DNA from 2 places in the Telluria sp. Soil_C_11 genome. Region 1 is predicted to be linked to the other one. Evidence: predicted binding sites of a transcription regulator. Region 1 holds the regulator's gene; the other holds the start of a gene.
What was found. The regulator FNR, encoded in region 1, switches genes on or off when oxygen is low (the NO sensors DNR and NnrR bind a similar motif). The targets are predictions, from matches to a motif close to TTGATNNNNATCAA.
Positions count from the first base shown of each region.

Region 2: the regulator FNR is predicted to act here: its motif matches at 2,392-2,405, upstream of AC3A6M_RS14500 (universal stress protein).

Region 1 covers NZ_JBDGIN010000002.1:373,653-377,272, reverse strand. Annotated here, with positions in the region: gene cydB (cytochrome d ubiquinol oxidase subunit II) at 1-114, opposite strand, end outside; gene AC3A6M_RS04605 (cytochrome ubiquinol oxidase subunit I) at 130-1,557, opposite strand; gene fnr (fumarate/nitrate reduction transcriptional regulator Fnr) at 1,776-2,546, shown strand; gene AC3A6M_RS04595 (L,D-transpeptidase family protein) at 2,634-3,620, shown strand, end outside.
Region 2 covers NZ_JBDGIN010000007.1:282,822-286,441, reverse strand. Annotated here, with positions in the region: gene AC3A6M_RS14510 (GGDEF domain-containing protein) at 1-906, opposite strand, end outside; gene AC3A6M_RS14505 (hypothetical protein) at 920-1,438, opposite strand; gene AC3A6M_RS14500 (universal stress protein) at 1,455-2,291, opposite strand; gene AC3A6M_RS14495 (bifunctional acetate--CoA ligase family protein/GNAT family N-acetyltransferase) at 2,411-3,620, shown strand, end outside.

The sequences.
Region 1 (3,620 bases):
CGGCACGAAGGGATACAGCATGCCGATGCCGAGGTCGAAGCCGTCCAGCACCACGTACATGAAGACGGAGAAGAAGATGATCGTGGCCCAGACCGCGGTGATGTCGATGTCCATGCTGGTTCAGCCGATTCAGGTAAGGTTGTCTTCGTTGACCGAGGCGTCCGCTTCCGGCACCGACAGCGGCCGCGCCGGCGTGCGTCCCCTGCCCGGCCCGCCCTGCGGCGTGCGGCTGAGGTCGAAGGCTTGCGGTCCCTTGCGCACCAGCCGCAGCACATAGGCGATGCCGACCCCGAACACGAAGAAATAGGCCACCACGAACACCGCCAGGCTCAGCGCCAGCGGCCCGGCCGTGATCTTCGAGGCGCCGTCCGCGGTGCGCAGCACGCCGTACACGACCCAGGGCTGGCGCCCGACCTCGGTGGTGATCCAGCCCGCCAGCACCGCCAGCAGGCCCGCCGGTCCCATCCACATGGCCATGCGCAGGAAGCCGCGGCTGTCGAACAGCCGCTTCTTCACGCGCAGCCACAGGCTCCAGGCGCCCAGCGCGATCATCAGCAGGCCCAGCCCGACCATCAGTCGGAAACTCCAGAAGATGATCAGCGAGTTCGGCCGCTGGTCGGGCGGGAATTCCTTGAGGCCCTTGATCTGGCCGGCCCAGGTATGGGTCAGGATCCAGCTGCCGACCCGCGGGATGCCGACCGCGAACCTGGTTTCCTCGTCCTCCATCGACGGGATGCCGAACAGCAGCAGCGGCAAGGGCTTGTCGCCTTCGTTCTGCCAGTGCCCTTCGAGGGCGGCGATCTTGGCCGGCTGGTGCTGCAGGGTGTTCAGGCCGTGCATGTCGCCGACCACGGCCTGGATCGGCGCCACCACCAGCACCATCCACATCGCCATCGACAGCATGGTGCGCACCGCCTCGTTGCCGCGTCCCTTCAGCAGGTGCCAGGCGGCCGAGCTGCCGACGAACAGCGCGGTCGACAGGAAGGCCGCGATCGCCATGTGCGTCAGCCGGTACGGGAACGACGGATTGAAGATGATCCTGAGCCAGTCGACCGGCACCATGCGGCCCTCGACGATGGCATAGCCCTGCGGGGTCTGCATCCAGCTGTTCGAGCCGAGGATCCAGGTGGCCGAGATCAGGGTGCCGAGCGCCACCATGCAGGTGGCCAGGAAGTGCAGCCCGGGCCCGACCCGGGTCCAGCCGAACAGCATCACGCCCAGGAAGCCGGCCTCGAGGAAGAACGCGGTCAGCACTTCGTAGGCCAGCAGCGGCCCGGTGATGGCGCCGGCGTATTCCGAAAAATAGCTCCAGTTGGTGCCGAACTGGTAAGCCATCACGATGCCCGAGACCACGCCCATGCCGAAGTTGACGGCGAAGATCTTCAGCCAGAAGTGGTACAGGTCGACGAAGACCTGGCGTTTCGTCTTCAGCCAGCACAGTTCCAGCACGGCAAGGTAGCTGGCCAGGCCGATGGTGATGGCCGGGAACAGGATGTGGAACGACATCGTGAACGCAAACTGCACGCGCGCCAGGTCCAATGCCGCCAAACCGAACATGGAAGTCCCCCGCATATTGTCGTGTGCAGAATCTAGCATGGGCCGGGCCGCGCACGATTGGCAGTGTGACAAGGCAGGTCCGGGCCGCGAACGGCTTTGGCACGGCGAAAATGCCACAAAGTATGGACAGAAGGCCGGCCAGCAGGCCAGCAGGCGGCCCCGGGCGTGACAACGGGCCGTATAATCAAGGTATTTACCGCCACCGCCTCTTCTTTCCGATGCTCCAGGCCATCCACTTTCCGAACGACGACAAGCCCCTGAACGTGCAGGCGCTGAAGGCAAGCTGCTCGGCATGCAGCATGCACCAGCTGTGCCTGCCGATGGGCCTGGAGGATGCGGACATCGACCGCCTCGACAAGATCATCGGCAAGCGCCGCCGCCTCGAACGCGACGAGCCGCTGTACCGGATGGGCGAGCCCTTCCGCAACCTGTACGCGGTGCGCTTCGGCCATTTCAAGACCTACCAGGTGAACGCGGCCGGAGAAGCCCAGATCACGGGTTTCCAGATGGCCGGCGAGCTGCTGGGCATGGATGCGATCAGCGGCGACCGCCACCACTGCGACGCCGTGGCGCTGGAAGACAGCGAAGTCTGCGAAATCCCCTTCGCCAGCCTGGAAGACCTGTTCGGCCACGTGCCAGCCCTGCTGCGCCACTTCCACCGCATCATGAGCCAGGAAATCACGCGCGAACAGAACGTCATGCTTCTGTTGGGCAATATGCGCGCCGAGCAGCGCTTCGCCGTGTTCCTGGTGAACCTGTCCGCCCGCTACGCCGCGCGCGGCTACGCGGCCAACAGTTTCCAATTACGCATGTCGCGCGAGGACATCGGCAACTACCTCGGCCTGACCATCGAAAGCATCAGCCGCCTGCTGTCGCGCTTCAAGAAGATGGGGCTGGTGCAGGTCGACAAGCGCGAAGTGATCCTGCTCGAACCGGCGCGCCTGAAGGCGATGGCGGCCGGGACCGAGCAGTGCAGTCCGATGGCGTGAGGGCGCACGCCTGGCTAGCGCATCGGTATCGCTGAACGGGTATGATTCGGATCGGCAACGTACGGTTGCCGAAGTCCGAAGGTAACAATGAAACTCAGCAAGAAAATCGGCGCCGCCCTCGCGCTTTGCGCAGCCGTGGCACTCGTCCCCTGCTCCACCCTCGCGCAGCCCATCCCCGCCACCATCCGCACCCTGGCCGTCCAGGCCACACAGTCGTCCGCGGCGCCCTCGGGCCCCTACGACGAACGCGGCTGGCTCGAGCGCTTCTACGCCCCGCGCAAATACGCCCCCGCCTGGAATCCGTCGACCGCCGCGGCCGCACTATGGGTGCTGCGCCAGGCCAGGCTGCAGGGCCTGGACCCGCGCGACTATGGCGCCGACGCGCTGCAGCGCCAGTTGAGCGCGGGCGACGCCGATATCGCCCGTTTCGACGTCGCGCTCACCGCGGCGATGCTGCACTACCTGGCCGACCTGCGCGTCGGCCGCGTGCGCTCCGAATACCATACCCGCCTGCCCGATGCGCGCCTGAAGCAGTACGACCCGGTCGAACGCCTGCGCGCCGGACTCGCCGGCGGCAAGCTGCAGGCCGCGGTGCAGGCGGCCGAGCCCCAATTGAACCAGTACGGCCGGGTCAAGGCGGCGCTGGCGCATTACCGCGAGCTGTCCCGGCAAGCCTGGCCGGCGCTGCCGAAACCGGACGCCAAGGTCGTGCCCGGCGGCGCCTACCCGGCCGCGACGGCGCTGTACAAGCGCCTGGTGCTGCTGGGCGACCTGCCGGCCGATGCCCCGCCGCCGGCCGAGGGCACCTACAGCGAGCCGATGGCCGAGGGCGTCGAGCGCTTCCAGGCGCGGCATGGGCTGCTTGACGATGGCGTGCTGGGCCGAGGCACCATCGACGCCCTCAACGTGCCCTTGGCGAAGCGCGTGCGCCAGCTCGAACTGACGCTCGAGCGCCTGCGCTGGCTCCCTGATCTGGGCCGCGGCCCGCTGATCGTGGTCGACCTGCCGGCGTACCGCCTGTGGGCGTTCCAGAACGGCGGCGGCGATGCGCCCGGCGCCGAGCCGCCGCTCGAG
Region 2 (3,620 bases), on a different contig from region 1:
CCGCGCCTCTTCCGCGTCGGCCTCGGGAAGCACGCAGACGAATTCTTCGCCGCCGACCCGGCCAACGTAGTCCGTGCTACGCAGGGTTCTCATGCATGACGCCGCCAGCGCACGGATCACGGCATCGCCTACCGCGTGCCCATGCTGGTCGTTGACGCGCTTGAAATGGTCGATATCGAGCATCGCGACCGCCAGGGGTCGTTGATGGCGTTGCGCCAGCGACAGGTCGTGCCGGGCCAGCTCCGTCAGGTAAGCACGCGACAGGGCACCGCTCAGGTTGTCGTAGCGGCATGCACGCAGCAGCTGGCGCTCGCGCGACCATGCTTCATGGCGCAGGCGCAAGGTTGCCGCACCGAGCGCAACGGCGAGCAGTGGAGCGGCGATGGCGAGGCACCAGATGGCGAACGCGGCGGAGGAAGGGAGCATCAACACACCGGTGGCCGCACAGAGCAGTGCGGTCGGCGCGAGGATGCGCACGCACGGTCCCGGACGTGGCTCGATCATGCCGGCGGCAACCATCCAGACAAACAGGACCGGCATGCCTTGCAGCAGACCATCTGCGACAGGTCGGGCGCTGATGACAAGCGCTGCGGCATGCAACATGTAGACGAAGGAGGCACGGCCAGCCAACGAAGGCCCGGAGCGCGGCATCCGGTAGGCGAAAGAGGCGAGCGCGACCAGCGTGAGGCGGAGCGCGAGGCTGGCCGGTGTCTGCTCCGCATCGACCGCGAAGCTCCACATGCCTGCAACCAGGACGCTGATGCCGAATATAGCGCAGAAGCTCGGAAGCAGTCGCCGCAGGTAACGCTGCGAGCGGCGTTCGAAGAGGCGCCGAGTGTCGGGCGACGCCAACGGCGTGGCATGGGTGGGCGTTTCCGCCGTCTGCACTTCCTGTATCGAAGGCATCGCAGTCCAGGCCCTACTGGAATTGACGCGTCCGTTTCTGGATTGCATGGGCCCGCATCCCTGCGCGTCCATGCAGGCGGAAAGGTGCGGCTCGCCTTGAAGTCGCCAGTACACCGGAAAGGCGATGCAGCGCGAGCATTTGCTCGAGCGCGGCGGCGAGTTGCCTGCCCGGTTCCACCTGTCCAGTCTCGACCGTCGGCGCAACGCGGTGTAGCGCGCAAAGAATCATCGCGTTCTCCGCCGTTCGCTCGCGCAGGTGCCGGTCGCCCAACGCTTCCAGAAGCGTTTCCTCGTGGCGCAGGCCTGCCTCGACGGTGGCGACCATGTGGCTGAACCCTCTGGCGAAATCGTCGTCGGTTCCGGCCTGGAGCTCCCTGATTCGGTGACGAAGTGCCTGGTGCACGTGACGGAGGACGGCGCGATCGGCGCACCACACGGCTTTTCTCGTAAATAAGGGCATGGTGGCCTCATGGTGAGTGACGCTGCGGCGCAACGTCGGTGAAGGAGTGGTAAAAAGTTCGACTTCGATCAAATACTCATGCGGCCGGCTAATGAGCAAACAGCACCGGCAAGTGTGCCCAGCGCAGTACCGTCGCGGTGATGCCATCCGTCATCCCCTCGCGAAGCGGGGAACGCCCGTAAGCGCCCATCACAAGCAGGGTGACGCCGCTTTTGGCGGCTTCGGCGAGCAGAACCTTTCCGGCATCTTCCTGGCGTCTTATACGGTGTGGAGAGGCGGCGATACCATGCCGGTCCAGCCACACCGCCAACGCGGCGCACGGCTCCTGCTCCAGTCCGGTTGCGGGCAATTCGTCGCCGACTCCCAGTATCCTGACGCCGCGTGCCAGTCTGAGCAGGGGCAGCGCGCGGGCCACGGCGCGGCATGCTTCCGCGCTGCCGTTCCACGCGACCAGGGCTTCGCCGTCGAGCGTAGGGGGCATTCCGGTGTTCGGCAGTATCAATAGCGGATGGCCGCCGGCCAGCAACAGGCGCGCGGGCAGGTCTGCCGGTCGCAGGGGATCGATGACAGTGCGGTCGGGCTGCCCGACGATAGCGAGATCGCAATAGCGGCTCTGGACAGGCATGCCTCCGTCGGCATCGTCATCGATCAGGCGCGGCTCGTACGAAAGCACGCCTTCCGCTTGTGCGAGGTTGGAAAAGCGCTCGAGCGCCTGCTGGGCTTTTGTGCGCAGACTCTGGCAGCGGCTGGCCAGCGGATTGCGCCCGGCGGTGAACGCCTCGGGCGGTACGAAGCGCGAGATCCCGGTCGGCGCCGCGCCGACCAGATGGGCTCCGCACTGCCGTGCCAGGCGGGCAGCGCAGCGGATCCGGGTGATCGCAGCGTCGCTCAGGTCGGCATGCACGAGGATCGTCTTGTAAGCCATTTGGTGCTCCGGCATGGAATCCTTCACCCGATGAGCCTAGTGCGCACTGCCTCTCATGTCTACAAGGACGCCGCAATTAGCACACTTAGTTACGTCTATTTTGACCTCCATCAAAATTTATGCAGGCGGCTTCGCTAGGCTTTGCGAAACGCCAACGTCATGAGGGTATAACGATGAGTGTACGGAACCTGCAGCACTTCTTTCGTCCGGGCACAGTAGCCGTCGTCGGCGCTTCCAGTCGGCCGGCCAGCGTCGGCGCGACGGTTCTTGCCAACCTCGTCAGTGCAGGCTTTCGCGGCAAGATCTGGCCGGTAAATCCGAAGTATCGCCAGCTCGAGGAGTTGCCGGTGTACCGCGATGTCGGCGACCTGCCGGGAGCGCCGGAGCTGGCGCTGGTGTGCACCCCGGCCGACACGGTTCCAGGCATTGTCGCCCGGCTCGGCAAGCTCGGCTGCCGCGCGGTCGTCGTCCTCAGCGCCGGGCTCGACGCCACCGGCGACGATGGACGCAGCCTGCGCCAGGCAATGCTGGACGCCGCGCGGCCCTACCTGCTGCGCATCCTCGGCCCGAACTGCGTCGGGCTGCTGGCGCCTGGCAGCGCGCTGAACGCCAGTTTCGCACCGGTGGCGGCGCTGCCGGGACGAATCGCTTTCGTTGCACAGTCCGGCGCACTCGTCACTGCGGTGCTGGACTGGGCGCGCGCCCGCCAGATCGGGTTCTCATGCTTCGTGTCGCTGGGCGACGGCACTGACGTCGACTTCGGCGACCTGTTGGACTACCTGGCAAGCGATCCGGGCACTGACGCGATCCTGCTGTACGCCGAAAGCGTGCGCCAGGCGCGCAAGTTCATGTCTGCAGCGCGCAGTGCCGCACGCGCCAAGCCGACCGTCATCGTCAAGGCGGGAAGGGTGGCTGAAGCGGCACATGCCGCGTTCAGCCATACCGGCGCCCTGGCGGGCTCCGACCTGGTCTATGACGCCGCGATCCGTCGCGCCGGAATGTTGCGGGTCCATACCACCGAGGAGCTGTTCGATGCCGTGGCGATCCTGGCCCAGCCGCGCCGGCCTGCCGGTCCGAGGCTGGCCATCCTGACCAACGGCGGCGGACCGGGAGTGATGGCGACCGATGCGCTGGTCGCGGGCGGCGGCCAGCTCGCGCGCCTGGCGGGCGTCACCGTGGAGCGCCTGTCCGCCGGACTGCCGTCCACCTGGTCTCATGGCAACCCGGTCGACATCATCGGCGACGCGCCGGTGGGACGCTACCGCCTTGCCCTGCAAGCCTTGCTGGACGAGCCGGATGCGGATGCCGTGCTCGTGATCCATGCGCCGA